One region of the Aeromonas sp. FDAARGOS 1415 genome, then DNA from elsewhere that is predicted to be linked to it. Evidence: predicted binding sites of a transcription regulator. Region 1 holds the regulator's gene; the other holds the start of a gene.
The links. Region 1 encodes MetJ, which represses methionine synthesis genes. Its sites were predicted from a motif close to AGANNTCTAGANNTCT; they were not measured.
Positions count from the first base shown of each region.

Region 2: the regulator MetJ is predicted to act here: its motif matches at 7,154-7,169, upstream of metA (homoserine O-succinyltransferase).

Region 1 is NZ_CP077363.1:1,954,324-1,969,772, forward strand. It holds gene nudE (ADP compounds hydrolase NudE) at 1-288, shown strand, start outside; gene cysQ (3'(2'),5'-bisphosphate nucleotidase CysQ) at 332-1,144, shown strand; gene I6L45_RS09385 (aromatic amino acid transport family protein) at 1,555-2,823, shown strand; gene I6L45_RS09390 (tRNA-binding protein) at 2,897-3,235, opposite strand; gene I6L45_RS09395 (AraC family transcriptional regulator) at 3,319-4,059, opposite strand; gene metJ (met regulon transcriptional regulator MetJ) at 4,095-4,418, opposite strand; gene metB (cystathionine gamma-synthase) at 4,627-5,805, shown strand; gene I6L45_RS09410 (bifunctional aspartate kinase/homoserine dehydrogenase II) at 5,805-8,261, shown strand; gene I6L45_RS09415 (LrgB family protein) at 8,337-9,026, opposite strand; gene I6L45_RS09420 (CidA/LrgA family protein) at 9,019-9,420, opposite strand; gene I6L45_RS09425 (LysR family transcriptional regulator) at 9,548-10,423, shown strand; gene I6L45_RS09430 (hypothetical protein) at 10,427-11,278, opposite strand; gene I6L45_RS09435 (PLP-dependent aminotransferase family protein) at 11,433-12,860, opposite strand; gene I6L45_RS09440 (OsmC family protein) at 13,012-13,479, shown strand; gene I6L45_RS09445 (rhodanese-like domain-containing protein) at 13,498-13,935, shown strand; gene I6L45_RS09450 (GNAT family N-acetyltransferase) at 13,925-14,674, shown strand; gene ybaK (Cys-tRNA(Pro) deacylase) at 14,758-15,228, opposite strand; gene I6L45_RS09460 (diguanylate cyclase) at 15,407-15,449, shown strand, end outside.
Region 2 is NZ_CP077363.1:918,969-934,417, reverse strand. It holds gene I6L45_RS04475 (hypothetical protein) at 1-11, shown strand, start outside; gene I6L45_RS04470 (gamma-glutamyl-gamma-aminobutyrate hydrolase family protein) at 8-778, opposite strand; gene yidA (sugar-phosphatase) at 1,145-1,954, opposite strand; gene I6L45_RS04460 (FapA family protein) at 2,069-3,733, opposite strand; gene I6L45_RS04455 (metal-dependent hydrolase) at 4,106-4,615, shown strand; gene I6L45_RS04450 (CinA family nicotinamide mononucleotide deamidase-related protein) at 4,622-5,785, opposite strand; gene I6L45_RS04445 (HD-GYP domain-containing protein) at 5,815-7,053, opposite strand; gene metA (homoserine O-succinyltransferase) at 7,196-8,143, shown strand; gene I6L45_RS04435 (tyrosine-protein phosphatase) at 8,151-8,669, opposite strand; gene I6L45_RS04430 (Lrp/AsnC family transcriptional regulator) at 8,830-9,300, shown strand; gene I6L45_RS04425 (LTA synthase family protein) at 9,354-11,318, opposite strand; gene I6L45_RS04420 (DUF2442 domain-containing protein) at 11,575-11,847, shown strand; gene I6L45_RS04415 (alpha-amylase family protein) at 11,972-13,588, shown strand; gene I6L45_RS04410 (RimK family protein) at 13,649-15,091, opposite strand; gene I6L45_RS04405 (GNAT family N-acetyltransferase) at 15,278-15,449, shown strand, end outside.

The DNA of each region.
Region 1 (15,449 bases):
GCGGGCAACCGGGAGCTGATGGAGGAGGCGGGCTTCGGGGCCGCCAGCCTGACCCTGCTCAAGCAGGTGTCTCTGGCGCCCGGCTACTTCTCCAGCCGGATGGACATCTTGCTGGCGCGGGATCTTTACCCCGAGCAGCGGGTCGGCGACGAGCCCGAACCACTCGAGGTGATCCCCTGGCCCCTCAACCGCATCGACGACTTGCTGGCGCGCCCCGACTTCACCGAGTCGCGCAGCATCAGCGCCCTGCTGCTGGCCCAGAAGTGGCTGGCGGAGCAGGAGGATTAGCCCGTTCGGGGCTGTTTGGTAATCAGAGACAGAGGGCAGGATTATGCAGGAGTTGTTGGCCTGGATACCGGAGGTCAAGGAGATCGCCCGCGAAGCGGGGCGGATCCTTCACGAGATCTATCGCGGCGGTCAGTTCGAGCGCCAGTTGAAGGAGGATGCGACCCCGGTCACCAGTGCCGATCTTGCTGCCGACGCCTACCTCAAACAGGCGTTGGCAGCGCTCACTCCCCATGTCCCCGTGCTGACGGAAGAGGCGGCCGACATCCCCTTCAGCCAGCGTTCCAACTGGCGCCAGTACTGGCTGGTGGACCCGCTCGACGGCACCGGCGAGTTCATCGCCGGCAGCGGTGACTTCGCCACCCTGATCGCCCTGGTGCGGGACAATGTGCCGGTGCTCGGGGTCATCTATGCCCCCGAGTCGGACCTGCTCTACTGGGCGGTGCGCGGTCACGGCGCCTTCAAGGAGGCGAACGGCGAGGTGCATCCCATCAGCGCCATTCACCACGAACACGATCAGCCCGACTCCCTGGTGGTGGCCATCAGCCGCCGCCAGAAGCTGGAGAACCTGACCCGTCGCCTCAACCCTGCCATCCATTACGAGCTGATCCCGCTTGGCTCCAGCTCCCTCAAGTCCTGCCTGGTGGCGGAGGGGGTCGCCGACTGCTACGTGCGCCTCGGCCCCACCGGCGAGTGGGACACCGCCGCCGCCCAGTGCATCGTCGAGGCGGCGGGTGGCCGCATCCTCAGCCTGGCGCTGCAGCCGCTGCGCTACAACGAGACGGAGTCGCTGGAGAACCCTGACTTCATCGTGATGGGGGACCCTGAGCTCGCCTGGGGCAGGATCCTGGCCCACTGAGCCCTGACGTGAGTACCATATGCAACCATCAGGCGGCCTCAGGGCCGCCTGATTGCTTGGAGTGTTATGCTGTTTATTTGCGTAGTTTTTAGGTGGATTCGCTGGTTAATCGGCTTGTGGTAGTGAATCGTCGCAATTACGGGAGGTTAATTGGTGCATATTTTCATGTAATTCTGAAAAGGTTGATTTAACCAATATAAAAAATCAAACCTGAATGATAATTTGGTTTTATATTTCGCATTCAGTGTGTTTTCAGGATTAGATAAAAGCCGCTTGGGCCAACTCTCGCCCAATCTCACTGGTAAACCTCGGTTCAGCCAGTGAGATCTGCCACTGTCTATTTTTGAGAATTAAATTCTAAAAGAGCACAATGTTTTTAGATTTTAATACTATGTGAAAGTGGTTTGCCGATGAGTTTATCTGCAGAAGCCTCCCGGGAGCTGTCCGCCTCCCAATCCACCCCGACTGCCAGCAGCTGGCGCCGTCACGACACCCATTGGGTCATCAGCCTGTTTGGCACCGCTGTCGGTGCCGGCATCCTGTTCCTGCCCATCAACCTGGGACTGGGGGGGATCTGGCCTCTCATGGTGGTCGCCGTACTGGCCGGCCCCATGACCTTCCTGGCCCACCGCGGGCTGGCGCGCTTCGTGCTCTCCTCTTCCCGTCCCCACGCCGACTTCACCGAGGTGGCCGAGGAACACTTCGGCAAGATGGCCGGTCGCCTCATCTCGGCCCTCTACTTCCTCTCCATCTTCCCGATCCTGCTCATCTATGGCGTCGGGCTGACCAACACGGTGGAGAGCTTCATGGTCAATCAGTTGGGCACCGCCATGCCGGATCGGGTGATGCTCTCCGGTGTGCTGGTGTTCGCCATGATCGCCGTGATGCTGGCCGGGGAGAAGGCGATGCTGCGCGCCTTCGCCGTCATGGTTTACCCGCTGGCGGCGATCCTGCTGGCGCTCTCCTGCTACCTCATTCCCCAGTGGCAGTGGCCGGAAGTGACCGCCTTTGAAAGCGTCAGTTTCCTCAACACCGTCTGGCTGGCGTTGCCGGTCACCGTGTTCGCCTTCAGCCATGCCGCCGCCATCTCCGGCTTTGCCAACGTGCAGCGCCGGGAATATGGCGAGCAGGCGGAGGCCAAGAGCGGCCTGATCCTGCGCAATACCACCGTCATGCTGGTGGGCTTCGTGCTCTTCTTCGTCTTCTCCTGCGTGCTGAGCCTCTCCCCGGCCCAGCTGGCCGAGGCCAAGGCCCAGAACGTTTCCGTGCTCTCCTATCTCGCCAACATCACCGACAACCCGGTGATCGTGACCCTGGGGCCGCTCATCGCCTTCATAGCCATCAGCTCTTCCTTCCTCGGCCACTTCCTGGGTGCCCGCGAAAGCCTCAAAAGCCTGCTCGCCAAGCCCACCGGCCTGTCGCTGGCGAAGGCGGACAAGCTCGGCATCGCCCTGATGTTCTTCGCCATCTGGGGGGCGGCCGTCATGAACCCGGGCATCCTGGGGTTGATGGAAACCCTCTCCGGCCCTGTCATCGCCATGATCCTCTTCATCATGCCGGTGGTGGCCATCTACAAGGTGGAGGCGCTGGCCCGCTTCCGTCACGGCTGGGTGAACGGCTTCATCCTGCTGACCGGTGCCCTGGCGGTGTCGGCCCTGCTCTTCAGCCTGATGAAGTGACCGCGTTTCGCGAACAGCAAAAAGAGAGAGGCGACCCCGGGGTCGCCTCTCTCTTTTCATGGGGCCTGCTGCGTCAACCCAGCCTGGCACCGTTCTCCACCGCCTGCTCAGGGATGGCGATCACCACGGCGCCATCCGGGCGGTAGAAGCCGGTCAGCAGGAACTCCGACTGGATGGGCCCTATCTGCTTGGGGGGGAAGTTGACCACGGCGACGATCTGGCGCCCCACCAGATCCTCCGGTCGATAGAGGTCGGTGATCTGGGCGCTGCTCTTGCGCACCCCGAGCTCGGGCCCAAAATCCGCCCACACCTTGTAGGCAGGCTTGCGCGCCTCGGGGAAGGGCTCGACCCGCACCAGGGTGCCGACCCTGAGCTCCACCATCTCGAAATCCTGCCAGCTTATGGTCTGCATCTTGGCTCCTCCTCTGCCATGGCTTGCATGGGCTCCAGCATGCCGTGAAAGGAGGGCGCTGTCTTCGGTGAGGGGCCGTTCGGTTACGGCAGGGAGCCGTTTTGTCGGCGCCAGAGGGTGGGGGTGAGGCCGGTCTCGGCCAGGAAGCGCTCGGCGAAGGCCCCCTGATTCTGGTAGCCGCAGCGACTGGCCACCTCGCCGATGGGCAGGGCGGTCCGGGCCAGCAGGGTGCGGGCCAGCGTCAGGCGCCGCTCCAGGATGTAGCGGGAGACGCTCATGCCCACCTGCTGGCGAAAGGCGTGCTTGAACTGGCTCTGGCCGAGGCAGGCGATGGCGGCGAGCCGCTCGTTGGTGAGGTGCTGGGCGAGGTGGGCCTCGATATGGCGCTGTACCCTGGCGATACGAGGGGCGATGGCGGGCATGCCGCGCCCCTCGGCCAGCAGCCCGAGCCACACCTGATCCATACCGGCCAGATGGCGCCCCTCTGCCACCATGCGGTGCAGAAAGGCGAGATAATGCCGTTGAGTGTCGTCCAGCTCGAGGAAGGGACGTTCACCGAGGGAGTGGGGCAGCCAGTCGCTCTCCTGCACCAGAAACGAGAACGCCGGATCGGCGGCGTAGTCGTGGCGAAGGCCAGGCGGGATGACGCAGACCGACCCCGGGGCGAGGCGGCGGCCCTGGCCCTGCACCTCGATTTCGAGGGGGCCATCCAGGGGGATCACCAGCTGGGCATGGTCATGGCTGTGACTGTGTGTGTCGTGCTGGTAGCGGCGCAGGCTGAAGGGGGAGGCGGATAGCGATGACGCGGCACCGGGCCGCGTCATCGAAGGGAAAGCGTCGTTTGCCATGGGCAGCCGGATCACTCGGCGTCGAAATCTTCGATTTCCTTGCCCAGCGCTTCCATGATGGCACGCGCCTCGGCGGGCACGCTGTCCGGATGATCCTTGCGCAGATCGTCGTCGCAAGGCAGCGGCTGGCCGGTGAATGCGTGCAGGAAGGCCTCACAGAGCAGCTCGCTGTTGGTCGCATGACGCAGGTTGTTCACCTGGCGACGGGTGCGCTCATCGGTCAACACCTTGAGCACCTTGAGCGGGATCGAGACGGTAATCTTCTTGACCTGCTCGCTCTTCTTGCCGTGCTCCGCATAGGGGCTGACGTAGTCGCCGTTCCACTCTGTACCCATGTTCCACCTGTTCTCGTTTGGCCGTGAGCGCGGATTTTAACCCTTAAGGATTTCAATGGCAATCCAACAGCAAAGCCATTTAGACGTCTGGAAGTGTTGACGGCTTTTTTAAGCTGGCGTAGTGTGGTGCACCATGAGCCTGCAATGGCGGGATGACGCGTGGCAGCAACAGCGAACCGGCGTTTGAAGAGACATCAAGGAGAGTGACATGACCCACAAGGCCACCCTGGCGGTACGCACCGGGATTGAGACAGACACACAGCACGGTGCCGTGGTGCCGCCCATCTACCTCTCCAGCAACTACACCTTCGCCGACTTTGGCGAGCCCCGTCAATACGACTATGCCCGCTCCGGCAACCCGACCCGCACCAATCTGGCGGACGCCCTGGCGGCCCTGGAAGGGGGGGCCGGTGCCGTCGTGACCGGCACCGGCATGGGGGCTGTCCACCTGGTGACCACGGCCCTGCTCAAGGCGGGAGATCTGCTGATCGCTCCCCACGACTGCTACGGCGGCACCTGGCGCCTGTTCGAGTACCTGGCGGCCAAGGGCCACTACCAGGTGCAGTTCGTCGATCAGGGGGACGAGGTGGCACTGGCCGAGGCACTTTCGCAAAAACCTGCGCTGGTGTGGGTAGAGACCCCCTCCAACCCGCTGCTGCGGGTGGTGGACATCGCGGCCATCGCCGAGGCGTCCCACGCTGCGGGCGCCCGTGTGGTGGTGGACAACACCTTCCTCTCCCCCCTGTTGCAGCAGCCGCTGGCGCTCGGGGCGGACGTGGTGGTCCACTCCACCACCAAGTACATCAACGGCCACTCCGACGTGGTGGGCGGGGTCGCCATCGCCAAGGAGCCCGCGCTGGCCGAGTCCCTGGTGTGGTGGGCCAACTGCCTGGGGCTGACCTCAGGTGCGTTCGATTCCTATCTCACCCTGCGGGGCCTGCGCACCCTGGCTCCCCGGCTGCGCACCCATCAGGAGAACACGGATCGCATCCTCGCCTTCCTGCAGACCCAGCCGCTGGTCAAGCGCATCTACCACCCCAGCCTGCCGAGCCATCCGGGCCACGACATTGCGCGCCGTCAACAGTCCGGCTTCGGCGCCATGCTAAGTTTTGAGCTCGATTGCAACGAGGCGGGCATTCGCGCCTTCCTCGCGGGCCTTACCTTCTTCTCGGTGGCCGAGTCCCTCGGCGGGGTGGAGAGCCTGGTGGCCCACCCGGCCAGCATGACCCACAGGGCCATGACACCGGCGGCCCAGCAGGCGGCGGGCATCAGCGCCCAGTTGCTGCGCCTCTCGGTCGGCATCGAACACGGTGAAGATCTGGTGGCCGATCTGGCTAGAGGTTTTGAACAGGCGCAGTTGGCACAACAGGCAGAACAGGTGAAGTAATGGAACAGCAACAGCAAGGAGAGTGTGTGGTGGTGACAGAGGCAGTCTTCAAGCGGCGCCATGTGCACAAGTTCGGCGGCAGCAGCCTGGCGGATCCGGTCTGCTATCGCCGGGTCGCCGCCATCATAGAGCAGCAGGCGGGTGGTCATGAACTGGTGGTGGTCTCCGCCGCTGGCAAGACCACCAACCGGCTGATCCAGCTGGTGGAGCTGGCCGAGGCGGGAGACGAAGCCGCAGGGGAAGCCATCACGGCCCTGCACGCCTACCAGCAGAGCCTGATCGACGGCCTGCTGGAAGGGGAGCTGTTGCTCTCCCTGAGCCAGCAACTGGCGGACGACATGCAGCTCATCGCCAAGACCCTGGAGGGGCAGTTTGACCGCTTCGAGCGCAACGGCCTGCTCGCCTTTGGCGAAGTGTGGTCGGCGCGCCTCCTGGCCGCCCTGCTCACCAGTCGTGGCGAACCGGCCGCCTGGCTCGATGCCCGCAGCTTCCTGCGCGCGGAAGACGGCGCCCTGGTCAAGGTGGATACCGCCCTTTCCAGCGAACTGCTCAAGGCCCGCCTGGCGGAGCATCCCGGCCGCATCGTGGTGACCGGCTTCATCGCCGCCGACATGGAAGGGCGTTCCCTGCTGTTGGGGCGCAACGGTTCCGACTACAGCGCCAGCCTGCTGGCAGCCCTGGCGGACGGCGAGTCCACCACCATCTGGAGCGACGTGGCCGGGGTCTACAGTGCCGACCCGCGTCGGGTGAAGGAGGCGCGCCTGCTGGAGCGTCTGAGCCTCGCCGAGGCCAACGAACTGGCCCGTCTCGGATCCTCCGTGCTCCATTCGCGCACCCTGCAGCCGGTGGCCGACAGCCGTCAGCGCCTGACCCTGCGTTGCAGCTACAACCCGGACGAGGGTTGCACCCACATTCTGCGCCGCGCCCCGCGCTCCGGCGGTGCCCGCATCGTCTCCTCGGTGGATCAGATAGCCCTCATCGAGTTGAAGGTGCTGCCGCAGACCCACTTTGAGCAGACGGTGGCAGCCATCGAGGCCCACCTGGCCCGTCATCGCCTCCACCCGCTCACCCTGCAGCGCCAGCCGGATCGCCGGGTGCTGCGCCTCGCCTACACCCTGGAGGTGGCACAAGGGGCCTTCGAGGTGCTGCGGGACTTCCAGCTGCAGGGCAACTTCACCGGCCTCATCCAGAAGGAGGGGTTCAGCCTGGTCGCCCTGGTGGGCGCCGGCGTCACCGACAACGCCGAGCAGTGCCACCGCTTCTACCAGTTGCTGGCGGATCAGCCCCTGGAGTTCGTCCAGGTGGCCAAAGACGGCCTGAGCCTGGTGGCCGTGCTGCGCCAGGTGGTGCTGGAGCCGCTGCTCATCGCCCTGCACAGTGCCCTGTTCAGCCGCCCGACCCGGGTCGGCCTGGTGGTGTTCGGCAAGGGCAACATCGGCGGCCACTGGCTGGGGCTCTACGCCCGGGAGAAGGCGCGCCTCGAGCACGAGCTCAATCTGGCACTCACCCTCTACGGGGTGTTCAGCTCGGAAGGGGGGTTGCTGGATGAAGAGGGGCTGGACCCGCTCAAGGTACGCGACAGCTTCAATCCCAGGCCGCTCATCTGGCCCGAGCTGCTCTCCCAGCTGGAGCAGCACGGCTTTGACGCCCTCATCGCCCTGGACCTGACCGCGAGCGAGACGGTGAGCCGTTATTACCCGGACTTCGCCCAGCTCGGCGTCCACATCATCGCCGCCAACAAGTTTGCCGGTGCCGCCGACAGCGAGTTCTACCAGCGCATCAAGCAGACTTGCCGCGACCATCAGGTGCAGTGGCGCTACAACGCCACCGTGGGGGCCGGGCTGCCCATCCAGTCCAGCATCCAGATGCTGCGCCAGAGCGGTGACCGCATCCAGGGGGTTTCCGGCATCTTCTCCGGCACCCTCTCCTGGCTGTTCCAGCAGTATGACGGCACCCGTCCCTTCTCCGAGCTGGTGGACGAGGCGTGGCAGCACGGCCTGACGGAGCCGGATCCCCGGGAGGATCTCTCCGGCCAGGATGTGCGCCGCAAGCTGCTCATTCTGGCGCGGGAGGCGGGCTTCGAGCTCGACTCCGCCGACATCGAGCTGGAGAACCTGGTGCCCCCGGCCCTGCGCAAGGTGAGCACGGATCAGTTCATGGACCGGCTCAAGGATCTGGACGATCCCATCCTGACCGCGTTCGAGGGGGCGCGCCGGGTCGGCAAGGTGCTGCGCTACGTCGCCCGCTTCGAGCACGACGGCAAGGCGCGGGTCGGGCTGGAGGCGCTGGAGCCTCACCACCCGTTTGCGAACCTCTTGCCCTGCGACAACGTGTTCGCCATCGAGAGCGACAGCTATCGCACCAACCCTCTGGTTATCCAGGGGCCGGGGGCGGGTCGCGAGGTGACGGCGGCCGCCATCCAGTACGATCTGTGGCAGATCTGCGCCAGCCTCTGAGGCTGCGTGACACCACGCAATGAGAAGGGGCGCCCTGGGGCGCCTCTTTTTTGTTGGATGATTGACGGGAGGGCGTTACCAGAACAGCCGGCCCAGCAGGGGGGCGAGCAGCACGGTGGCCATGCCGGCGATCATCATCACCATGCTGGAGACCACCCCCTCCTCGTTGCCCATCTGATAGGCCCGGGCTGTCCCGGCCCCGTGGGCCGAGGCGCCAAAGCCCGCCCCCTTGCCGAGGCGGCTGCGAATGGCGAGCACCGTCAGCACGCTCTCCCCCACCGCCATGCCGATCACCCCGGTCAGCACCACGAACAGGGCGGTGAGGTCGGCGTTGCCCCCCACGGAGCGGGTCGCCTCCACCGCAAAGGGGGTGGTGATGGAGCGCATGGCCATGCTGCGCTGCAGCAGCTCGGAGAGGTTCAGCCAGCGGGCCAACAGCACTGTGCTGCCCACCGCCATCACCACGGACGCCACCACCCCCACCGACAGGGAGAGCCAGTGGCGGCGCATCAGCTGGCGGTTCTCGTAGACGGGCACCGCGAAGGCGACGGTGGCGGGGCCCAGCAGCCAGAGCAGCCAGCGGGATTCCGCCATGTAGTCCTGGTAAGGGATGTGGAACAGCATGACCACCGCCACCAGCAGGGTGGGGGCCAGCAGCAGGGGCATCAGGGGCAGGATGCGTTTCTTGCCATAGAGCCACTTGCTGGCGTAGTAGAAGAGCAGGGTGAGGGCGAAGCAGAGCAGGCCGAGCAGGGAGTCAGACATGGCGGCGACTCCGGCGGGCCAGCTTCAGCTCGAGGCGATAGACCCTGTCCACCACCAGCGCCGTGGTGCCGAGCACCAGCACAGTGCTGACGACCAGCACCACCATGATGCGCCACCCCTCCTGCAGCAGCAGATCCTGATAGTTGACCACGGCCACCACGGCGGGCACGAAGAAGAGCAGCATCTCCGCCAGCAGCCAGCGGGCGCCGGCGCTGAACCACCGGACCTTCACCACCCCGAGCAGGATGCAGGCGAGCAGCAGCAACATGCCGGTCAGGTTGGCGGGCAGGGGCAGGTGGAAGGTGCGTACCGCGGTGTCTGCCAGCAGCCAGATGGCCGCCAGCAGGGCGATTTGGAAGGGGGTTTGCAACCAGCGAAGGCAGAGGGTTTTCATGGCGGGCATCTTTCTGTGAACCTGCTCACAGTATAAAGAGGGCCAAAACCTGCAAAAAATGAATTTAAATTATCAAATTCATGCCAAAGAGGCATGATTAAGGCTCTTTGCCAGCCAGGAGATCGCCATGGATATCCGAGCCCTGCGTTACTTCGTCGAGCTGGTACGGGAGCAGAGCTTCACCCGTGCCTCCGAGAAGTTGTTCGTCACCCAGCCCACCATCAGCAAGATGATCCGCAACATGGAGGAGGAGCTGGGCCAGCCCCTGCTGAACCGCGCGGGGCGCCGCTTCACCCTGACCGACAGCGGCCAGGTGCTGTTCAACCGGGCCCAGACCATATTGGCGGAGATGCAGCAGCTGGAGGCGGAGCTGGCGGATCTGCAGAGCCTGCGCTTCGGCCGGCTGGCTCTCGGCATTCCCCCCATGGTGGGCCACGTCTATGCGGATCTGATCCGCGCCTATCGCAGCCGCTATCCGAAGGTGGAGCTCTCCCTGGTCGAGTACGGTGGCCGGCGCATTGAGCAGGCGGTGCTGGAGGGAGAGCTGGATCTCGCCATCACCATGCTGCCGACCCGGGAGGAGGGGGCCCTCTGCACCCTGGTGCTGGACCAGTACCCCATCCGGGTGGTGCTGCCGGATCAGCCGCGCTGGCGGGAGAGCCGGGAGATCCGGCTGGCGGACTTGAAAGAGGAACCTTTTCTGCTCTACACCCAGGCCTTCACCCTGAGCGAGCGGCTGGAGCAGGGGTGTGCGGAGGCGGGGTTCGTACCCCAGGTGGCGGCCCGCAGCAGCCAGTGGGACTTTCTCACCGCCATGGTGCGCAGCGGCATGGGGGTTGCCTTCCTGCCCGAGCCCATCTGCCGGCGACTGACGCCGGATGGCCTGGTGCTGCGCCCCCTGGTGCCGGAGCTGAGCTGGCGGCTCGGGGTGATCTGGCCAAGGGATCGCTACCTCTCCCGCACCGCCGAGGCCTGGCTCGCCCTCTGCCGCGAACAGGGTTAGGGGTCAGTGCTTCTGGCTGCCCTGGCGATTAATGCCAAAGTCGTCCCGGGCAGGATCATAGAGGTAGGCCTTGTAGTCGGCCCCGGAGCCGGGCAGCAGGGGATTGGCCAGGCTGAACATCTGCCGTGACGCCAGCCGGGTGAAGGCCAGGGAGGGCTGGAAGTGCTGGCGCCAGAGCCGCTTGAGGGAACCGTCCTCCCAGGCCAGTTGCAGACCGAGCCGCAGGCGCTCGCGCTCCTTGCCGTAGTTCGCATGGCTGTAGAAGGCGTGGAGCAGCGGGTAGAAGAGGACCAGATGGTTATCGACCGCCAGCTCGGGCAGATCGGGGTGGTGGCGCTCCCACTCCGTCAGTATCTCGTTGGCCCCGCGGCAGAAGAGGTCGACCCGGCCACGGGCCACCAGGCGAAACAGCGACTCGTAGTTGCTCACCTCATGCACCCTGAAGCCGTTGTAGCGCAGGATCTCCGCATCACGCCACCCCTTGCCCACCCCCTGGCTGAAGCCCTGCAACTGGGCAAGAGAGTTGACGCTGGCCAGCGCCTGCGCGCTGTCCTGCCCGACGAAGCAGACCCGGTAGCTGAGAATGCCGAGATCGATGGGGAAGGGGAGCAGGCTGACCTCGGGATGAGGCCGCTCCTGGGGCCAGCTGTCGATGATGAAGAGGGCACTCTTGCCCGGCTTTTGCACCTCGATCCGCATCCTGGCCTTGTTCATCCTGAGCGCATCCAGCAGCTCGTAGTCACCGTATTCGGGGCGGGTCTTCTCCAGCGCCAGCTGCATCGCCGCACGGTAGTAGTCCATGCGGGCGTCTTCACTGCTTTCCGGGCCGATCAGCGTGAATCGGGTGGCCGCCATCGGGGAGGACGGGAGGATGAGCGCGAGGAGGAGAAAGAGGAGTCGGTGCATCTGGGCCCTGTTCTGCTGCGTCGTTGCGCCCAGTATAGTGCGCCCTTCCCCCTTGGACCCAGCGCTATCAGGCCCTGGCACCTCTGACCTGTTGGCGTGCCGGTCAGACGGATCGCATCAGCTGCCCCAGGCGGCGACACAGCTGGCGCAGGGTCTGGTTGTCGAGGCTGGCAAAGCCGAGCAGCCAGCCCTCCCGCTCGGGGGCGGCGAGGTGGAACTGGTGCAGGGGACGCAGCCCCAGCCCCCGGGCGTTGGCGATCGCTGTCCAGCGCGCCTCCCCGCCGGGGGGCAGCTGCACGGCGCACTGCAGACCGGCGCCGCTGTGGATGGGGGTGAGGGCGGGGCAGTGCTCGGCCAGCTCCGCCAGCAGCAGATCCCGCCGGCTCTGGTAGACGAGGCGACTCTGGCGCAGGTGGGTGGCGAAGTGGCCGCCCCGGATGAAGTCGGCCGTCACCGCCTGCTGGAACTGGTTGCTGTGGCCATCGACCGCGGCCCGGGCCCGGCTGAAGGCGGCCATCAGCGGCCGTGGCAGCACCAGATAGGCGAGACGCAGCGAGCCAAACAGCACCTTGCTGAAGGTGCCCACGTAGAGGACGCGCCCCTGGCCGTCCAGCCCCTGCAGGGCGGGCAGCGGGCGCTGGTCGTACTGGTACTCCCCGTCGTAGTCATCCTCCAGGATCCAGGCGCCGTGCCGCTCGGCCTCGGCCAGCAGCGTCATGCGCCGGCTCAGGCTCATGGGCACGCCGAGGGGATACTGGTGGGCCGGTGTGCAGTAGATGAGCCTGGGCCTGGGGTGCGCCCCCGCCGGCTGGAGACCCTCCTCGTCCACCGGCACCGGGTGCACACGGGCCCCAGCACTCTCCATGGCGGTGCGGGCCCCCGGATAGCCGGGATCCTCCACCCAGACGGTGTCCCCGGCATCGATGAGCAGCTGGGTTGCGAGCAGTATGCCCTGCTGGGAGCTGGTGAGGATCAGGATCTGATCCGGCTCGCACACCACGCCACGGGACTGCACCAGATAGCTGCTGATGGCGGCCCGCAACTCCCCCAGCCCCTGGGGATCCCCGTAGTTCATCCAGTCGCCGGCGCGCTGGCGCCACTGCTGCTGCATCAGTCGCCCCCAGAGCGCCTGGGGGAAGAGGCGGGGATCCGGCTGGCTGGAGGCAAAAGAGGCCCCCACTTCGGGCACGTCGTGGCAGGCCCCCCCGTCGGCCATCTCCTGACCACGGCAGGAGAGGCCCGCCGCCGACTGGGCCTGGCGCGGCGCCGGGCGTACCGCCGCCAGGGCGACGAAGCTGCCGGCCCCCATCTTGCGCACCAGGTATCCCTCCGCTTCGAGCCGGCCATAGGCCAGCTCCACCGTGCTGCGGGAAACGCCGAGATCCCGTGCCAGGGGGCGACTGGCGGGCAGGCGACTGTGCAGGGGCAGGTGGCCCGCCAGAATAGCTGCCCGCAGGGTGCGTACCAGCTGCTCATGGAGCGGCAGATCGTGCTGCGCCTGGCTGGCAAAGAGTGTGGGCAGGACCGTCATGGCTGGCTCTCTTTGGGGAAAGTGGTCTGCTCATATTGGCAAAATTGGTCGGCGTGGCAAGGCCATTTTATCGCTACATTGTTGGACAGGCAGTGACGCCAGCCCATTGGCGTCACGATTGGCTACTGGATTGGCAACAGAAGGAGTCTGCATGTCGGAATACAACGCCACCATCAGTTGGCAGCGGGGGGCCCACGAGCCCTTCGTCGATCAGCGCTACAGCCGGGCCCACGAGTGGGCGTTCGATGGCGGGGTCAGGGTGCCGGCCTCTTCCTCACCCCATGTGGTGCCGCTGCCTTATTCGGTGGCCGAGAATGTGGATCCGGAGGAAGCCTTCGTGGCCGCCCTCTCCAGTTGCCACATGCTCACCTTCCTCTGGCTGGCGGCGAAGGCGGGCTATCTGGTGGAGCGCTACCGGGACGAGGCCGTCGGCATCATGGCGAAGAACGGGCTGGGGCGCCTCGCCATGACCGCAGTCACCCTGCGCCCCAGGGTCGTCTTCGGGGGCGAGCGCGAGCCCACCTATGACGAGCTGGCGCAACTGCACCACCAGGCCCACGAGGAGTGCTTCATCGCCAATTCGGTCAACACCGTCGTCACCACAGAGATAGTCGTCTAATCACAAGGAGTGTTCAGGATGAGTCATGTATTGCGTACCGGGGTGGCGAGCCCCGTGGAAGCCAGTGCCTTCTTCGAAGCCCAGCTGAAGTTTCGTACCGATCCGGCGGATCTGGCTGCGGATCTGCTGGCCGGGGAGGCGGGCATAGTGATCATCGACACCCGCTCCCCCGAGCATTACGCCGAGGGGCACATTCCGGGTGCCGTCTCCTTCCCCCATCGCACCATGAATCCGGAGAATACGGCGCGGCTGGCCCGGGACAAGGTCTATGTCTGCTACTGCGACGGCATCGGCTGCAACGGCTCTACCCAGGGTGCCTACAAGCTGGCAGCGCTCGGTTTCGAGGTCAAGGAGCTGATAGGAGGCCTGCACTGGTGGCGCCAGGACGGTTTTGCGGTCGCCACCGGCAGCGAACCCGGTGTGCTGCTGGAAGGGGGGATCACCTGTGCCTGCTGATAGCCAGACAAAGCAAGAGGCCCCCTTCACCAACCGCTTTGGTCAGCCTCTGGGCCAGGCGCTGCCCGAGTGGCGCGGCGCCGAATTTCCCCCTCATCGGGAGCTGAGCGGCTGGGGCTGCCTCCTGGCGCCGCTCGATCCCGAGCGCCACAGTGCCGATCTGTGGCAGGCCTTCGACGCCGACAACGGGGCCATGTGGACCTATCTCACCAGCGGCCCCTTCGCGGACGAGGCGGCCATGGGGGAGTGGCTGCGTGGGATCAGCCTGAATGCAGATCCCCAGTTCTACGCCATCGTGGACGAGGCGAGCGGCAAGGCGCTGGGACTTGCCAGCTACCTGCGCATCGACCCCAGGGCGGGCAGCATGGAAGTGGGCTGGCTGCACTTCTCGCCAGCCTTGCAGCAGTCGCGGCTGGCGACGGCGGCCATGGCACTGATGATGGACAATGCCTTTGCCCTGGGGTACAGGCGGTACGAGTGGAAGTGCAACGCCCTGAACCGCCCCTCCTGGCAGGCGGCGCTGCGACTCGGCTTCCACTATGAGGGGACCTTCCGTCAGGCAAGGGTGGACAAGGGGCACAGCCGGGACACGGCCTGGTTCTCGGTCATCGACGGCGAGTGGCCCGCCCTGAAGGCGTGCTTCGAGCGCTGGCTGGACGAGGGCAACTTCGATGCGGCAGGGCGCCAGCGGCTGCGCCTCTCCGAGCTGACCGCCATCTGCCGTCTGGCAGAGTCATAGGGAAGGGGGGAGGCGGACTCTATCGCCCGCCGTGCTCTGGTCACCCGCGAAGGGGCTCCGATGTCGGAGCCCCTTCGTTCTGATCAGTCGTGGTGATCGCCGATGGGGGCGGCAATCCAGTTCATCAGGCGCACCATGTCTGCCGGCGCCACCCCGACCGAGAGGCCGCGCTTGCCGCCGCTGACCAGGATCTCGTCGAAGGCCATGGCGGAGTCGTCCAGCACGGTGGGCAACGGCTTCTTCTGGGCCAGAGGACTGATGCCGCCCACCTTGTAGCCGGTCAGCTTCTCGGCGTCGAGGGGCTTCATCATCTCCACCTTCTTGAGCCCGGTCGCCTTGGCGAGTTGTTTGAGGCTACACATGCCCGATGAGGGGACTATGGCGACCACCGCCTGCTTGTCGTGATGGGCGAGCAGCGTCTTGAACACGCGTTCCTCGGGCAGGCCGAGCTGGGTCGCGGCATGCTTGCCAAAATCGTCGTGGGCCTCGCATTCGTAGGGATAGAGCTTGTGGGGGATCTTCAGCTTCTTCAGCAGGTTGATGGCGGGTGTCATGGGGTCTCCTCGAACCAGGGCAAGGCCAGACAGTCTGCGCCCGGGCGCTGGATGTGGCAAGTGCCTGGCTGCATCAAATGGGACTCGTGTTCGCGTAACCGAGTGCCGGATCCTATGCTCTGAACTCTTGTTCCCGCATTTCAGCGGGGGGCGTCGGCGAGCGAAAGGAATCGTAGCCATGAATACCCCAGCAATTCATCCTCGAAACATCGAGGCGTTCG
Region 2 (15,449 bases), 1.0 Mb from region 1:
TTGGTGACTAGCCCGCCTGCTGCCGGTACTGGCGGCAGGCGTCACCGAATGCCTTGAACAGCTTGACGGAGTGGGGGTTGTCGTTCGCCTTCCACTCCGGGTGCCACTGCACCGCCAGAGTGAACTGGGGCAAGCTGGGCGCGTGGATCGCCTCGATCAAACCATCCTCAGCGTGGGCCAGGGGCGCCAGCCCCTGTGCAAGCCGCTTGATCCCCTGGCCGTGCAGGGAGTTGACCGGGATCTGCTCCTCCTCCATCAGATCGGCAAACCAGGTACCGGGCACCAGGCTCACCTGGTGGCTGTGGCCATACTGCTCATCCACGGGATCGTCCGCATCCTCTCTGTGATCCGCATAGCCGGGTTCGCTATAGACCTTCTGGTGAATGTCGCCACCCAGGGCCACGTTGATCTCCTGCATGCCGCGGCAGATGCCGAGCAGGGGCAGTCCCCTGTCGATGGCGGCGCGCACCAGGGGGATGTCGAACAGATCCCTATCCCTGTCCTGGGGCTTCTCCGGGGTGAGGTTCTCCTGGCCGTAGAGGGCGGGATCTATGTTGGATCCGGCGCCGCTCAGGTAGACGCCATCTGCAAGATCCAGATACTGCTCCAGATCTTCGGTGCCGCAGCAAGTGGGGACCAGCAGAGGCACGCAGCCGCTGATCTCCACCAGGGGCTTGATGTATTTGTGGGTCATTACCTGGTAGGCGTGGCCACTACGGGCCTGGGCCCCCATGGTCATCAGCACAACGGGTTTGGTTTGGGAACTGGGGTTTGGCATAGGTCACCTGGCTATCCTTGGCGGTCTCATCCTGCGCCTTGGGAAAGCCCTTGCCGCGCCATGCTGGCAAAGGCATGCCTCAAGGCATGGTCATGGGATCAGGGTCGTGCCGCAGTACCAGAATCGTCGGTCAGCCTGGGCAACGACAGCCTGGATCCTGTTCCCAGTCTGCCAAGGCCGTTCAATATGTCAAACGAAATGATGCGGTTATGTTAATAAAAAACATAACAAAGCCAGCTTGAGTCCCGTTTTAAGGGGGCTGCAGGGGAGGGGCTGGCGAGGGGGGATGTGAAATGGTGGATATATTAAACATTTGACCCAGAGGGCCGGATAGCAAAAGGGGCCGAAAGGCCCCTTGTCGTTTGGTCAGGCGTTCAGGATGAACCGTTCGATCACCCTGGCCACGCCGTCGTCGTCATTGCGGCTGGTGATGTGCTGTGCCAGCGCCTTGATCTCGTCGGTGGCGTTGCCCATGGCGACCCCGAGGCCGGCATATTCGATCATGTGGCGGTCGTTGCCCGCATCCCCCACCGCGATCACCTGGTCGGCGGTCAGGCCGAGGTGCTCCGCCAGGGCGGCCACGCCGGTCCCCTTGTTGCTGCGCTTGTTCATGAACTCGAGGAAGTAGGGGGCGCTGCGCACCACGGTGTAGCGTTCGTAGAGTTCGGCGGGCAGTTGGGAGATGGCGCGGGAGAGCTGGGGCTCGGGATCGATCATCATCACCTTCATGATCTGCTCGTCGGCGGGCAGGGTGGCAAAGTCCACCAGGTTGATGGGCATCCTGATGAGGCGGGACTCGTGCTCGGTATAGGTGCTGACCCTGGGACTGATGAGGCCCTGGCGGACGGAGAAGCCGTGGACGTTGACCCCCAGCTCGTTGGCCAGATGGGCGATGGCGCTGGCATCGCTGCCGGTCAGCAGCTGGCTGCGGATGATGCGCTGCTCCGCAACCTGCTGCACCAGGGCGCCGTTGTAGCAGATGACGTAGTCATCCTGACCGGTGAGGCCGAGCTCGGCCAGGGAGGGGGTCATGCCTTCCAGGGGGCGACCCGACGCCAGGACCACGGTCACGCCCTGGGCGCGGGCCGCCGCGATGGCGTCACGGGTGCGGGGGGAGATCTGGCCCTCTGGGTTCAGCAGGGTGCCATCCATATCCAATGCGATCAGCTTGTACATCTTCTCACTACCTGAGTCTGGCCGGCCCGCCCGATGGGGCCAAGGGGAGGCCGAGTGTAGCGAAAATCGCCGCCGGGATCACGCCATCGCCTCCCTGGGCATGCCCCCGATCCTTCAGCGCTGGCCCTGGTAGGGGGTCAGTTGCAGCTGATCTTCCCGGATGGCGAAGTGGATGGGGCCGTGCTCGATGTCGACCCTGTTGTGATGATGGGCCATCTCCACCTCGACGCCGGGAAAGAGGCGCTGGGTGGCGATGATGTCCATGCTGGCCATCAGCGCCTGCAGCTCGCGCTGTGCCTCGACCAGCTGTTCGTCCAGGGACTTGCTCTCGTCGAGCTGGCGGGTGCGCAACGTCTTGATCTTCGCCAGGGTCTCGGGGTTGCGCTTGTCGCCGGGCAGCTGCAACAGGCGCAGGATGAGATCCTGCAGCTTGTCGAGCTGCTCCCGGCAGCTCTGCTTGCGCTGGCGCAGGGCCAGCTCCTGCTCCTTGTGGCTGAAGTAGCCGCCGAGGATCTGCAGCCGGGTCCGGTTGGCCGCCGAGGCCCCGAGCACCGGGGCCATGATGAGGCGGTTGGCGATGTTGACGCCCCCGATGAGGTGGCCCTTGCGCATGGCGCTGTCGCCGACCTTCAGATCCTGGCCGCTGCGGCAGTAGCAGTGGCTGAGCTGGCTCTGGATATGGATGTCGCCGTCGGCCTCCAGCCTGGCGTACTGGGCATAGCCGGCGTGGATCTCGCCACCGGCGCTGAGGTGGCAGAGGTACTCCTCCTCCCCCAGCTTGCGGCCTATGATGCCGTTGCGCACCGTGATGGTGCCGCCAGATTCGATAACCCCCCCCTCGACAAAGCCACCGATCACCACGTCCCCGCGGGTCTTGATGCGCATGCCGGGCATGACATCGCCGGTGACCAGCAGGGAGCCCTCGAACTCGACGTGGCCGTGGCGGATGTCGACCTGCTTGACGTTCAGCACCTCGTCGACCCGCATGCCTGCACGCTCCTGGCAAGGGAGCCCGGTGCGGGTCGCCAGCAGCAGGTCAGGATCCTCCCGAGAGAGGCTGGTGCCGTCACCCGCGCTCATGGCGATCTCCTTGCCGTCCCGGGCCGGCAGCGTCTGACCCGTCACGGTGACGCCGTCCAGGCCCTGGGTGGCGGGGTGGCGGCGCATCAGCGGCGACCCCGCCCTGACGGTGAGCAGGGTGCCCAGATCGCGCATGTCCACCTTGCCGTGGTCGAGCTCCTGGGGTTTGAGGATCCGCTCGGCCGCGGTTTCCACCAGCCGCTCGAAACGGGTGTCCTGGCCGTGTTTCGCCGCCCGGCCGAGGGCGATGACAGGGCTCAGCTGCGCGCCGGGGGCGGCTGAGCTGGCGGCCTGGAGGGCGGCGGCGAGCAGCCGCTCGCTCACCCCCACCCTGACCGGACTAGCCGCCAGGGCCTCATGCAGCTGGGCCAGGGTGAGGGGGTTGCCACCCCAGTCCGCGGTGATCTGCGCCCTGGCGCTCATCTGATCCTTGTCGACCTGGATCAGCAGCCTGGCATCCTGGCGCCGGGCGATGGGCACGGGGGGATGAGCCGGGGCATCCGGCTGGCTGAGCAGGGCGTTGAGCAGGGTGACAGCCTGGCGGATCCCTTCGTCGAGGGGCTGGTAGCGCCGGCAGTTGGAGAGCCGCAGCAGGGCGAGGACGTCCGCCTCCTGGATGGGGGCGCCAAGGCCGGGGATGATGCGCAGGCAGACACAGGTCATGTCTGCCGACAGCTGAAACCACGCCTTACTCAACACCGGGGCACCTCCCTCGTCGTCCCGATCCGGCGTTCCCCGGTGACCGGGGCGGATCCCTGCCGGATGCCGCGGCCGCCGGGGCGGCCCAAAACCGCAGTATTCGGGTCTTTTTCCTTCCGGGTCAACGCGCTGGGTGCAAATGGGTGATCCGGGTTGAGGAAATTTATGCTGACAGGGGGGCGGGACCCCGCCTTGTCGGACGGTGGCTGCCTGAGCTTTGAGCGATCGCGCCTGTCCCCGGGCACGGGCGGGGGATTCTCCTTGCCAGACGGGAGACAAGGGATTCTAATCTGCCGCCGCGAGGCGCCGGGGATGACTGTCACCGGCCATCCTGCCCATCTGTTCCACCGAATGCCCAACCGAACGAGCCCCATGACCGCCCAAGGCCACCTGCTGTTTTCCGTCACCTGCGTCCTGCTTGCCCACAAGGTCGAACTCACCCCGGCCCTGGCCGACGCCAGCCTGTGGCACATCATTCCCATGGCCCTGGCGAGCGCCCTGCTGCCCGACCTGGACCATCCCCACTCCCTGCTCGGCCGGCAACTGCCCTGGATCTCGGGACCCCTCTCGCGGATCTTCGGTCATCGCGGCTTCACCCACAGCCTGCTGGCGGTGGCCATGGGGGTCTGGGGGCTGGCACAGGCCCCGGGCCTGCTGTCGGGGGCGGTGAAGGATGCCCTCATCGTGGGTTACCTCAGCCACCTGCTGGGGGACTGGCTCACCCCGATGGGGATTCCCCTGTGCTGGCCCTGGCGCCGCCGCTTCCGCCTGCCCGGTCTGCCCCTCAAGAGCGGGGGTGGCTACGAGCGGGCCTTCTGCCTGCTGACCCTGGCGCTCGCCGGCTACTGGGTTCACGGCGATCTGGGGCTAGGCGCCTTCTAGCCGGGGTCAGGCGAGGCGGCTGGCGGTGCGCGTCAGGGTGAGGTAGTCGGCGAGCACCGGCAACCCCAGCAGGTGACGGCGCAACATGTCGAGGGCGGCGAAGGCGAGGATCCGGCGGCCGCTCTCGGGATCCGGGTGGCTGACCTTGAGGGTCTGGCCGACGGTGATGCCGTCGATGCACAGCAGCAGGGGCACGCCGTCCGGCCCGGCCCGACCTATGGTCAAGCCCAGGGTCAGGCCAGGGCGAGGGCCGTCACTCACCAGCTGCTGGAGCTCGTCGGGGAGGGCGTGGCTGTAATGGGCCTCCAGCGCGGGGTGGGCGTGGCACATGGCCAGCAGGGCACCCCGGGTCTCCCCTTCTCGCAGGCACAGTGGCCGCTCCCCCAGCAACGCCAGGATCTGGCTGGCCGGCTCCTCGTCGCCTCGTCCCACCAGCCAGGGGGTGATCACCTGCAGCAGGCGGGCTTCGGCGGCGTCCATGTCCGCAGGGGCAGCGCCGTGGCCGATGAGCTTGAGCTCGATCAGCGGCATGGAGGAGCGGTAGCCGAGTTCTATGCCCGTGGGCCAGGGGGCCGCATCCAGCCGATCCGAGAGGGCGGATTCCGAGATGCCGAAGGTGTAGAAGCGGCGCAGCTCGGTGTCGGTCTGCGCCCCCGCCAGCGTCTTGAGACGCGGCACGATCTGCTCGCGCACCATCTGCTTGAATTCGAACGGCACGCCCGGGGTGAAGAAGAGCCGGCTCTGGCCCGTCTGCACCAGGAAGCCGCAGGCGGTGCCGACCGGGTTGTCGAGGATCTCGCAACCCTGCGGCAGCCAGGCCTGCTTGGTGTTGCTGGATGGCATGGCACGGCCCCGGCTGGCGTAACGGGCCTCCATGGTGGCGAGCCAGTCGGGGAACAGGGTCAGGGGCTGGTCGAAGGCCTCGGCCGCCGCCTGGGCGGTGAGGTCGTCGGCGGTGGGGCCGAGCCCGCCGCACACCAGCACCACTTCGGCGCGGCTGGCGCACTCGCGCAGCACGGCCTTCAGATCGGCGAGGTTGTCCCCGACCGTGGTGCGGCGGCGTACCTGCCAGCCCTGCTCCAGCAGCAGGGCGCTGAGCCAGGCGGCGTTGGTATCTACCACCAGGCCGGTCACTATCTCGTCGCCGGTACTGAGGATCTCGATGCGCATGCAGACTCCTTGGAAATGGCGAACCCGGATCAGGACTGGTTGTGTTCGAAGTAGTAGCTGATCCGGGTACGCGGGTTGAGGTATTCAAACACCGCGGGGGGCAGGCGTTTGGGGTGGATCACCTTGACGATGGCAAGCCCGGTCTCCTCGAGATCGATGATGGCCGCCTCCTGGCGCGGGATGCGCGGATCGTACACCAGCACCGCGGGGTAGAGCAGGCGGGAGGCGTTGACCGACATCACCAGCCCCACCTGGCCATTGGAGAGTTGCACCACGCTGCCGGGGGGATAGATCCCCATCAGCCGGATCAGCATGCCGAGGTGATCGGCGTTGAACTGGGCCTTGCGCTGCTTGTAGAGGCTGCCGAGGGCCGAGTAGGGCACCTTGGCCTGCAGGTGGCAGAGGTTGTCATACTCGTTGATGAGGGAGACGATCTGGGTGAGGGGGTCGAGCTGGGCCCCCTTGAGCCCTAGTGGCCCGCTGCCGTCCAGGTATTCGTGGTGGTGCCGCACTATGTTCCTCGCGGGCTCCGGAAATTCCCTCGCCAGGCTCAGCAGCTCCAGCCCGTAACGCGGGTGCTGGGCCACCAGGTTCTGCTCGGGCCTGGTGAGCGGCTCCGTCTTGCGCAGGATCTGGCTCGGGAGCTTCAGCTTGCCGATGTCGTGGAACAGGGCCCCCATGCCGACCTGGCGGATCGCCTCGGCCGGCAACTTGCACTCCCGGGCCAGCAGCATGCTGAGCACGCTGACGTTGAGGGAGTGAAACTGCAGGCTGTTGCCATCCGAGCTGTCGGACACCAGGTGCAACACCATCTCGTCCACCGACAGCAGCTGCTCCGTCATGGCGTTGATCAGCTCCTGCGCCTCCCCGATGGCGTTGAGGGGGCGGGACTGGATCTTGCCCATCAGGTTGCGCACCTGGGCCAGGGACTGGCGGAACTGCTTCTCGCACTGCTGCAGATCGCGGCGATAGCGCTGCAGCTGTTCGATGCGCCGGCTCTTCTCGGATTCCATGGCCTGCTGGCGGGCGAGGAGCACCTCGTCGTCTTCCCCCTGGAGGGCAGGCTGACCGAGGGGCTTGGGGGGCGTGTCGCTCTTGTCGGGAATGATGGTCACCAGCTTGAGCCCCAGCCGGCGGATGAGCTCTATCTCCTCCTCGCGCTTCAGCTTGAAGCTGGAAAACAGGAAGGGGTGCTCGCGCCACCCCAGCGGCAGGGAGACAAAATTGCCGACTTGCAGCCGGTCTACGGAGATCTTGATGCCTGTCATGGGGTTGGACGCGAGGGACACACTGAGCCGTATGCTAGTCAAAGGCCGGAGTGAATAAAAGGTATCTGGTGACAGCGTGGGCGCTTTATTATAGGCTTCTAGATGTCCAGACATATTTACCGATGCAGTACAGGGAGTCAGCATGCCGATCAAGATCCCGGACCAGTTGCCCGCCGCCGAAGTGCTGGGGCAGGAGAACATCTTCGTGATGACGGAATCCCGGGCCGTCACCCAGAACATCCGTCCGCTGCGGGTGCTCATCCTCAACCTGATGCCCAAGAAGATAGAAACCGAGATCCAGCTGATGCGGATGCTCTCCAACTCGCCGTTGCAGGTGGATGTGGATCTGCTGCGCATCGACGATCGGGAGTCGAAGAACACGCCCCAGGCGCACCTGGAGAACTTCTATCACGACTTCGAGCAGGTGCGGGGGAACAACTACGACGGCATGATCATCACGGGGGCGCCGCTCGGGCTGGTGGAGTTCGAGGAGGTCATTTACTGGCCGCGGATCGTCGAGATCATCGAGTGGTCCCACCAGCACGTGACCTCCACCCTGTTCCTCTGCTGGGCGGTGCAGGCGGCGCTGAAAGCCTTGTATGGCATGGAGAAGCAGACCCACGGCGAGAAGCTCTCCGGCGTCTATCGTCACCACCGCCTCGACGAGCACGAGCCGCTGCTGCGCGGCTTCGACGACGAGTTCGTGGCGCCCCACTCCCGCTATGCGGCATTCGACGGGGACCTCATTCGTGCCCACACGGATCTGCAGATCTTCGCAGAATCGGAAGAGGCTGGCGTCTATCTGGCGGCGACCAAGGACTGTCGCCAGGTGTTCGTCACCGGCCACCCGGAGTACGACGCCCTGACTCTTGACGGGGAGTACCGGCGGGATCTGGCGGCCAGCCTCTCCCCTGTGGTGCCGGTCAACTACTACCCGGACAACGACCCGAACCAGACCCCGCGCGCCACCTGGCGCAGCCACGGGCATCTGCTGTTTTCCAACTGGCTCAACTACTACGTCTATCAGCTGACCAGCTACAGGGTGGAAGACATCGGCAAGGTATTCACCTACCAGCCACCCAAGGGGTAGGCCGCCGTCAGTCGAGCCCGGCCAGCTCTCGTCCCCGGGTGTCGAGCCAGTGGCGGTGGCAGGCCAGGGTGAAGGCCCGTGGCCGCCTGGCCCGGATGACGGCCATGGCCTCCTGCTGGGGCAGCCCCTGGGTCATCAGCAGCAGGGCCGCCGCCAGCCCGGTGCGCCCGCTCCCCCCGTGGCAGTGAATGACCAGATGCCGCCCCTCCCGCAGCAGGGCGAGCAGCTCGGGCAAGACCCGGGGCCAGGCCTGTTCGAAGGCGACATCGGGGGCCTGGTCGTCCGCGATGGGCAGGTGAAACCACGCCATGCCCCTGGCGTCCACCTGGGGACCCAGGTCCGTGAGGCCCTGGGCGGTCAGCTCCTCCTGCGTCATCAGCGTGAGCACCCCGCCGGCCCCGGCCAGCTGCAGCTGGGCCAGGGCCCGGGTCAGGGCGACCTGCTGGCTGCCAGGACAGGGGGTGAGCAAGAGCTGCCCGTCGAGGCGCAATACCTCCAGGCTCCAGAAGGGGTGGGCACTGAGCATGGGGCGTCTCCTCGCCGTCGGAAAAGCGGCGGGATGGGGCACCCCGCGCGGGTGCGGCACAGCATAGGGGGGACGGTGGCGATGTCAATGCGCGTTGTGTTCGTCCCGGTTTACGGGCAGAGTCTAAAAAAATCGAGCGATGCAAGGACAAGGAGTAGAGATGAGAAACCTGGATCAACTGGACTTGGACATCCTGGCCCATCTGTTTCGCGACGCGGGCATGACCAACAAGGATCTGGCGGCCCTGGTCGGGGTGGCGCCCTCCACCTGCCTGGAGCGGGTACGCAAGCTGCAGCAGGACGGAGTGCTCAAGGGGGCGCACTGCGAGGTGGATTATCAGGCGCTGGGTGGTCATATCCAGGCCATGGTCTCCCTGCAGTTGGCACGCCACAGCCGCCAGATCATAGACGCGTTTCGCGACGCCATCCTGGCGCTGCCCGAGGTGATCAGCCTGTTCCACATGGGCGGCAAGGACGACTTCCTGGTGCACCTGTGCGTCTCCGACACCGAGCACCTGCGCAACTTCGTGTTCGATCACTTCACCTCCCGGGAAGAGGTGGTGCACCTGGAGACCTCCCTGGTGTTCGAGCACAGATTCAGCCGCTCCCTGCCCTGCTTCCCACACGGCTGAGCCAGGGGAAATGAAAAAAACCGCCCGAGGGCGGTTTTTTTGTGGGCGCGCCCTCAGTTGAGAGCCAGTCTGCTGTCCTGTGCCGTCCGGTAGAGCCCCTGCTGATAGGCCAGGCTGCCCCACAGAACCAGCCCCAGGGCGGCATCCTTCATGGTGCCTGGTTGTGGTGCCGGGGTGAGCGTCTCTGTCGCATCCTCGTAGATGAAGCCTTCCGGCGCCCGCTCGGGCTGCAGGATCACCACATCCTTTCCGCGCATCAGGGCGAAGTTCTTGTCGTATTGCATGATGGCGCGCCCCGGCCAGTCGGCGGGCATGCGGGTGAGATCCTTGCCCAGCATGGGATAGTCGGCACTTATGCCCATCAGGGAGAGCAGGGTCGGGGCCATGTCGATCTGGCTGACGATGCGAGGATCCTTTCTCGGCGTTATACCGTCCCCCAGGATGATGCCCGGGATGTGGAAGCGGGGGATGGGTACCAGGCTGGCCCCCCCGACCCGACTGTCGTGATCGGCGATGACCAGGAACAGGGTGTCCTTCCAGTATGCCGATGCCCTGGCCTTCTTGAAGAACTCGCCGACGGCGTAGTCCGCGTACTTGGCGGCGTTGTTGCGGGTCTGCTTGGGCTGCTCGTACAGGGCGATGCGGTTGTCGGGGAATTCGAAGGGATCGTGGTTGCTGGAGCTGAACACCAGGCTGAAGAAGGGTTTGCCCTCTTTGTGCAGCGCCGCGAAGGTGTCGTTGGCCTTGGCCATCAGATCTTCATCCGAGGCACCCCAGGATCCCTCGAACACCGGGTGCTTGAAGTCCTTCTGCTCGACAATGGTGGGGAAGCCGTTGCCGAGGAAGAAGCTGCGCATGTTGTCGAAGTGGCTCTCGCCGCCGTAGATGAAGCTGGTGTCATAGCCTTGCCGCTTGAGCAGGTCGGCGATGGTGAAGAAGTTGGTCTGGCTCTTGCCGAGCTTGACCACGGCCTGGGCCGGGGTCGGCGTGAAGCCGGTGAGCACCGCTTCGATGCCGCGTACCGAGCGGGTACCGGTGGCGTAGAGCTGCTCGAAGGCCCAGCCCTGCCGGGAGAGTGCATCGATGTTGGGGGTGAGCGGCAGGCCGCCGAGGGAGCCGACGAACTGGGCCCCCAGGCTCTCTTGCAGCAGGATCACCAGGTTTTTGGGCTTGCCCTGGTAGCTGGCCGTGTTGAAGGTCTGGCTCGGCAGCTCGGCGGAGGTGAAATCACCGAGCGGGCGACCGCTCTCCTCGCGGACTATCTCCAGCACCTGATGGTCAGCCATCTTGCCGTAAAACTGGCTGGCGTCCTCCTCGGCCCCCATCTGCTTGATGGCAAAGAAGAGGGAGTAGGCGGAGTTGACGGTGAGGGCGTTGACCAGGGGATCGTCGGCAAAGGCCACCATGGCCGGGTTCAGGGCGCGGTGGCCGAGACTGGAGCGGGCGCCGAGAAAGCCGACGGCGAGGATCAGCAGGGCGAAGGCGGGGCGCCAGTACCAGCGGGGGAAGCTGAGGTCGCGTACCAGGCGGCCGCTCAGCCACCAGCCACCGCCCAGCACGGCGCCGCTGAAGATCACGGCCAGCAGCAGCTCTCCCTTGCGACCTGCCCACAGCATGGAGAGCACCTCCTTCGGATAGATGAGGTACTCCACAAAGAGGCGGTTGGGGCGCACTCCATACTCGGTGACGAAGGCGGGGGTGGAGATCTCGAGAAAGAGCATCAGCCAGAGCCCCAGGGTGAGCCAGACCCGGATAAGCTGCATCCAGAGCCGCCCCGGCGTGTGGGGCCCGGCCAGCAACTGGGTCAAGACGGCGGGCACGCCCCAGACCCAGCAGAGGGTGGCGACGTCGACGCGAATGCCTTGCAGCAGCATCTCCTGCCAGCCAGAGACGGCATCCACCCGTTCCAGTTGCCAGAGCCCGAGGCCAAGGCGGCTGACGGTGAGGGAGATGAGCGCGATCAATGAAAAGACGGCGATGGGCCAAACCGGTCCCAGCCATTGTCTGATGGTGGTCATATTGTTCCTGCAAACCTGTTTGCGCCCATTCCCCGGGCACATTGTTGTTATGGTGCGGGAATATGACCCTGGGGCTGAGCAAAGGTTGCATGGGAATGGGGATATATGGAGAAGTTGGCACGTTTTATGATTTTTTGTGACCGGAAGCAGGGTTTGAAGAGAGCATAAAACGCTGGGAAAACTGTGATCCTGCCAGCACAGCGAGGCAATGGCTGTGCCTATAATAGCGCCGAATTTCTCAATCGGAGCCGAAGGGATGCCGGTCTTTATCGATGTGGAATATCTGCGGGGATGGAGCCTGTTCGTGGTGCTGTCCGACGGCACCACGGGGGCGCTGGACCTGACCCCCTGGCGGACCCAGCCGCTGTTCGCGGCGATGGATTCGGAGCGGCGCTGTGCCCGGGTATTCATCAACCGCCGTCACCAGCTGGAGTGGCCCTCTGGCTGCACCCTGTCGGCCCAGGAGGTTTACCACCTCATCACCCCCATCGACGAGCGTGAGGTCTTCAACGATCGCCAAGGCCGTTGAAAACGACGTGCTAACCCGTTGAGGCAGGTAACGTTTTCAGTCACAGACCCGCTCCGGTCTCACCGTTATCATGACCCCAGTGGGGCGCCTTTCGCGCCCGCAACACCACAGCGGGAACATAACAATGAAACAAGGAACGTTGCGTCGTGGCGGCCTGATCGGGGCCGCCCTGTTACTGACGGCTTGCGGCAGCGGAGGCGGTGGTGCCAGCACCGAGACCGCGCCGCCGGTGGTCAATCCTGCCCCCCCGGCTGCGGCCCGCGCCTGCTACGGCGATGATCAGCCGGCCTGCAACCTGCGCACCTACCAGGTGATGGTGGAGTCCTTCGTCGACGGCGACGGCAGCGCCAACTACGGCGTCGGCTACGGCCCCTCCCGCCACAACGGCGATCTGCAGGGGATCATCGACAGCCTGGACCACATCAAGAGCCTCAACGTCAACGCCATCTGGCTGACCCCGGTGTTCGACTCCTGCGCCGGGCAAGGCGGGGACGACAGGCTGGATGCCACCGGCTACTTCGCCTGCGACTTCTTCAACGTGGACCCCAACTTCGGCAGCAACGCCCAGCTCAAGACCCTGGTGGACGCGGCCCACCAGCGCGGCCTCTATGTCTTCCTCGACGGGGTGTTCGGCCACGTGGGCAAGGTGGGGGTGAGCAAGCTCTCCCCCGAAGGGCGCCTGCCCGCCCTCAAGAGCGGCGGTGCCGGCTACCCGGGCCAGCTGGTGGATTACGGCCAGCCCGAGAGCCTCGCCTACTTCAAGGAGGTGGCCCGCTACTGGGTCGAGCAGTACGGTATCGACGGCTGGCGCCTCGACCAGGCCTATCAGCTCGATCTTGACGACTGGCGCGCCATTCGCAGCGAGGTGGAGCAGGCGAGCGCGGCGCGCAAGGCCGCCGGCCAGCAGTGGGGCACCCTCGGCTACCTGGTGGGGGAGGTGTGGAAGGGGGCCGACGAGATCCGGGCCCAGGCCTATGGCTCGAGCGACAACCCGGCACTCTCCTCGGCGTTCGACTTCCCGCTGCGCTACGGCCTGGTGCAGGCGCTGGCGGTGGAGGAGTCCGGCAAGGGCGGGCAGGGGGCTGGTGTGCTCGATGCCAGCTGGAACAAGGTGGAGAACTACCCGGACCACGCCATGCCGAACCTGATGCTGGGCAACCACGATCTGGTGCGTTTCGGCGATCTGCTGGAGCGCGGCAACTTCAACCCGGAGGACTACTGGCAGCGCCACAAGGCGGCCTTCAGCTTCCTGGCGGCCCGCTCCGGCCCCATCACCCTCTACTATGGCGAAGAGTTCGGCGACGAGGTACCAGGCTTTGCCAGTCAGGTGGGGGGCGACTGTGCGGCCCAGGGGCTCTGTGACGATCACGTGGCCCGCAGCGACGGCAAGGTGCCCGGCGTGACCGGCTTCGTGCCGAGCGGCGAGCAGGCCGAGCTCAAGCAGTGGCTCGGCGATCTGCTGGCCCTGCGCGCCAAGCATCCCGCCCTCTATCAGGGGGAGCGGGTAAAGCTGGTGGCAGAGGGCAGCGTCTACGGCGACATCAAGCAGACGGCGGGCGAGCAGATAGTCTACCTGCTCAACGTCTCCAGCACGCCCCAGAGCTATGCCCTGCCGGCGGGCAAGCTGCGCAGCGGCAGCGCCCTGGTGGATCTGCAGAGCGGCGAGCGCCTGGCCATCGGTGGCAGCAGCCTGACGGTGACGCTGCCCCCGCTCACCGGCCGCTTCCTGTTGCTGCAATGATCCTGCGGCCATGACCCGTATGATGACAAAAGGGCCCCTTGCGGGGCCCTTTTTGCGGGTTCAGGCGACCGCGCTCTGGCCCCGGTTCTCCAGCCGCTGGCGGAAGGCCCGGGCGAGGCGATCGTAGAGATCCTTCGCCTCCCTGTCCTCCACATCCCCCCGGATCCAGGGGTTGTCGATGATCTCCAGCAGCACGCAGCCCTGCCCCTGCTGGCGCAGATCCACCCCGAACAGGCCGTTGCCGAGCAGGTGGACGGCGCGGCGGGCGGTTTGCAGCACCCGCTCCGGCACCTCGGTGAGGGGCAGTGCCTCGATGCGGCTCATGTCGAGGGGGTGCTTGCGGCGGCGGATGCGGTTGCCGGGCTCGGGCCGGTAGCGGCGGCAGGCGAACAGGGGCGAGCCGTCGAGAAAGCCGATGCGCCAGTCGAACTCGGCGGGGATCCGGCTCTGCACCAGCAGCAGGGCGGAGCGCGCCAGCCCCTCGTCCAGCAGGCGGGCGAGCTGGGTCTCGTCGCTTGCCATAGCGAGATCCCGCCCCTGGGCGCCGTCGGGCACCTTGACCATCAGCGGCAGGCCGAGGCGCTGCACCAGCTCGTCCACGTGCTGGCGGCCGCGCCGGGTCACCACCATGGTGGGGGGCATGGGCACGCCGCTGCGCACCATCAGCTCGTAGAGGTAGAGCTTGTTGCTGCAGGCCAGGATGGCCCGGGAGCTGTCGATCACCGGCATCTTGAGCTGCTCGGCACGGCGGGCGAACTCGAAGGTATAGTGGCCGACCGCGGTCTCGGCGCGCAGCCACAGGGTGTCGAACTCCGGCAGCCGCTCGATGGCGGAGGGGGCCAGGATCTCGGCCCGGATCCCCTGGGCGGCGGCGGCCTCGATGAAGCGCTCGAGGGCGAGGGCGTCGCTGCTGGCGCGGCCGTCCCCCTGATCCACCAGGATGGCGAGCTGGTAGCGCGGTGCCGCCTGCTCCTCGTCGCCCACACCCACCAGGGCCTGGGCGTGCTGCACCATCAACGCCTGCTCGCTCTGGCTCAGCGCCAGCGGCGACAGGCTCTCCTGCTGGCGCACCGACCAGCCGTGGCGACCGCGCTTGAGGGTCAGCTCCTGCAGCGGCAGCTGGCTCAGGCCGTAGTAGTAGCGGGCGAGCCCCGCCAGCTCGCACTGCTCGCACTGGCCGAAGATGGCGCGTACCCGGATCCTGTCCTCGCTCTGCTGGCTCAGCCAGCCCTGCAGCTTGCGCCACAGCTTGGCGGGAGGCTGCTGGGGTTGCAGCCGGCCGATGGCCTGCAACCCCGGCAGGCAGTGGTGGCCACGGGCCTGGGCCAGCAGGGAGCAGTAGTAGCCCGCGCTCAGGTGCTCCAGACTGCGGCAGAGGTTGATGATGCGCGGACGCCCGCCCGTGGTGGGCAGGCCGTGCTGCAGGTAGGTGCGGGCGGTCAGCAGGTAGTCGGCAGGGCAGGGCCAGTCGCCCGGCTCCTCGACGATGACATAGGTACTCATATTTTGGGCTCCACGGATCAGACTGCCGGAAACGGCAGTATCCCCAGTGGGCTTCGATGCACCGACAAGCACGACAATGGCGCGAGGGGAAACAAGAGGTTACAGTGCCTAATATTCTGCCTTGGTAACTTGTGATACAAGTCGCATTTCTGGTGCTGAGGATAAATAACCGAACAAGGACTCCCCGTGTTGACCGTCCGCGCCGCCCGAACCGACGATCTGGGCGCCATCGTGAAGCTGGAACGCTACTGCTTTCCCCCCGAGGTCGCCTTCGGTCGCAGCCGTTGGCACTATCTGCTCAGCCAGGCCAAGGGGCGCACCCTGATCCTGCAGGACGACAGGGCCCAGCTGATGGGCT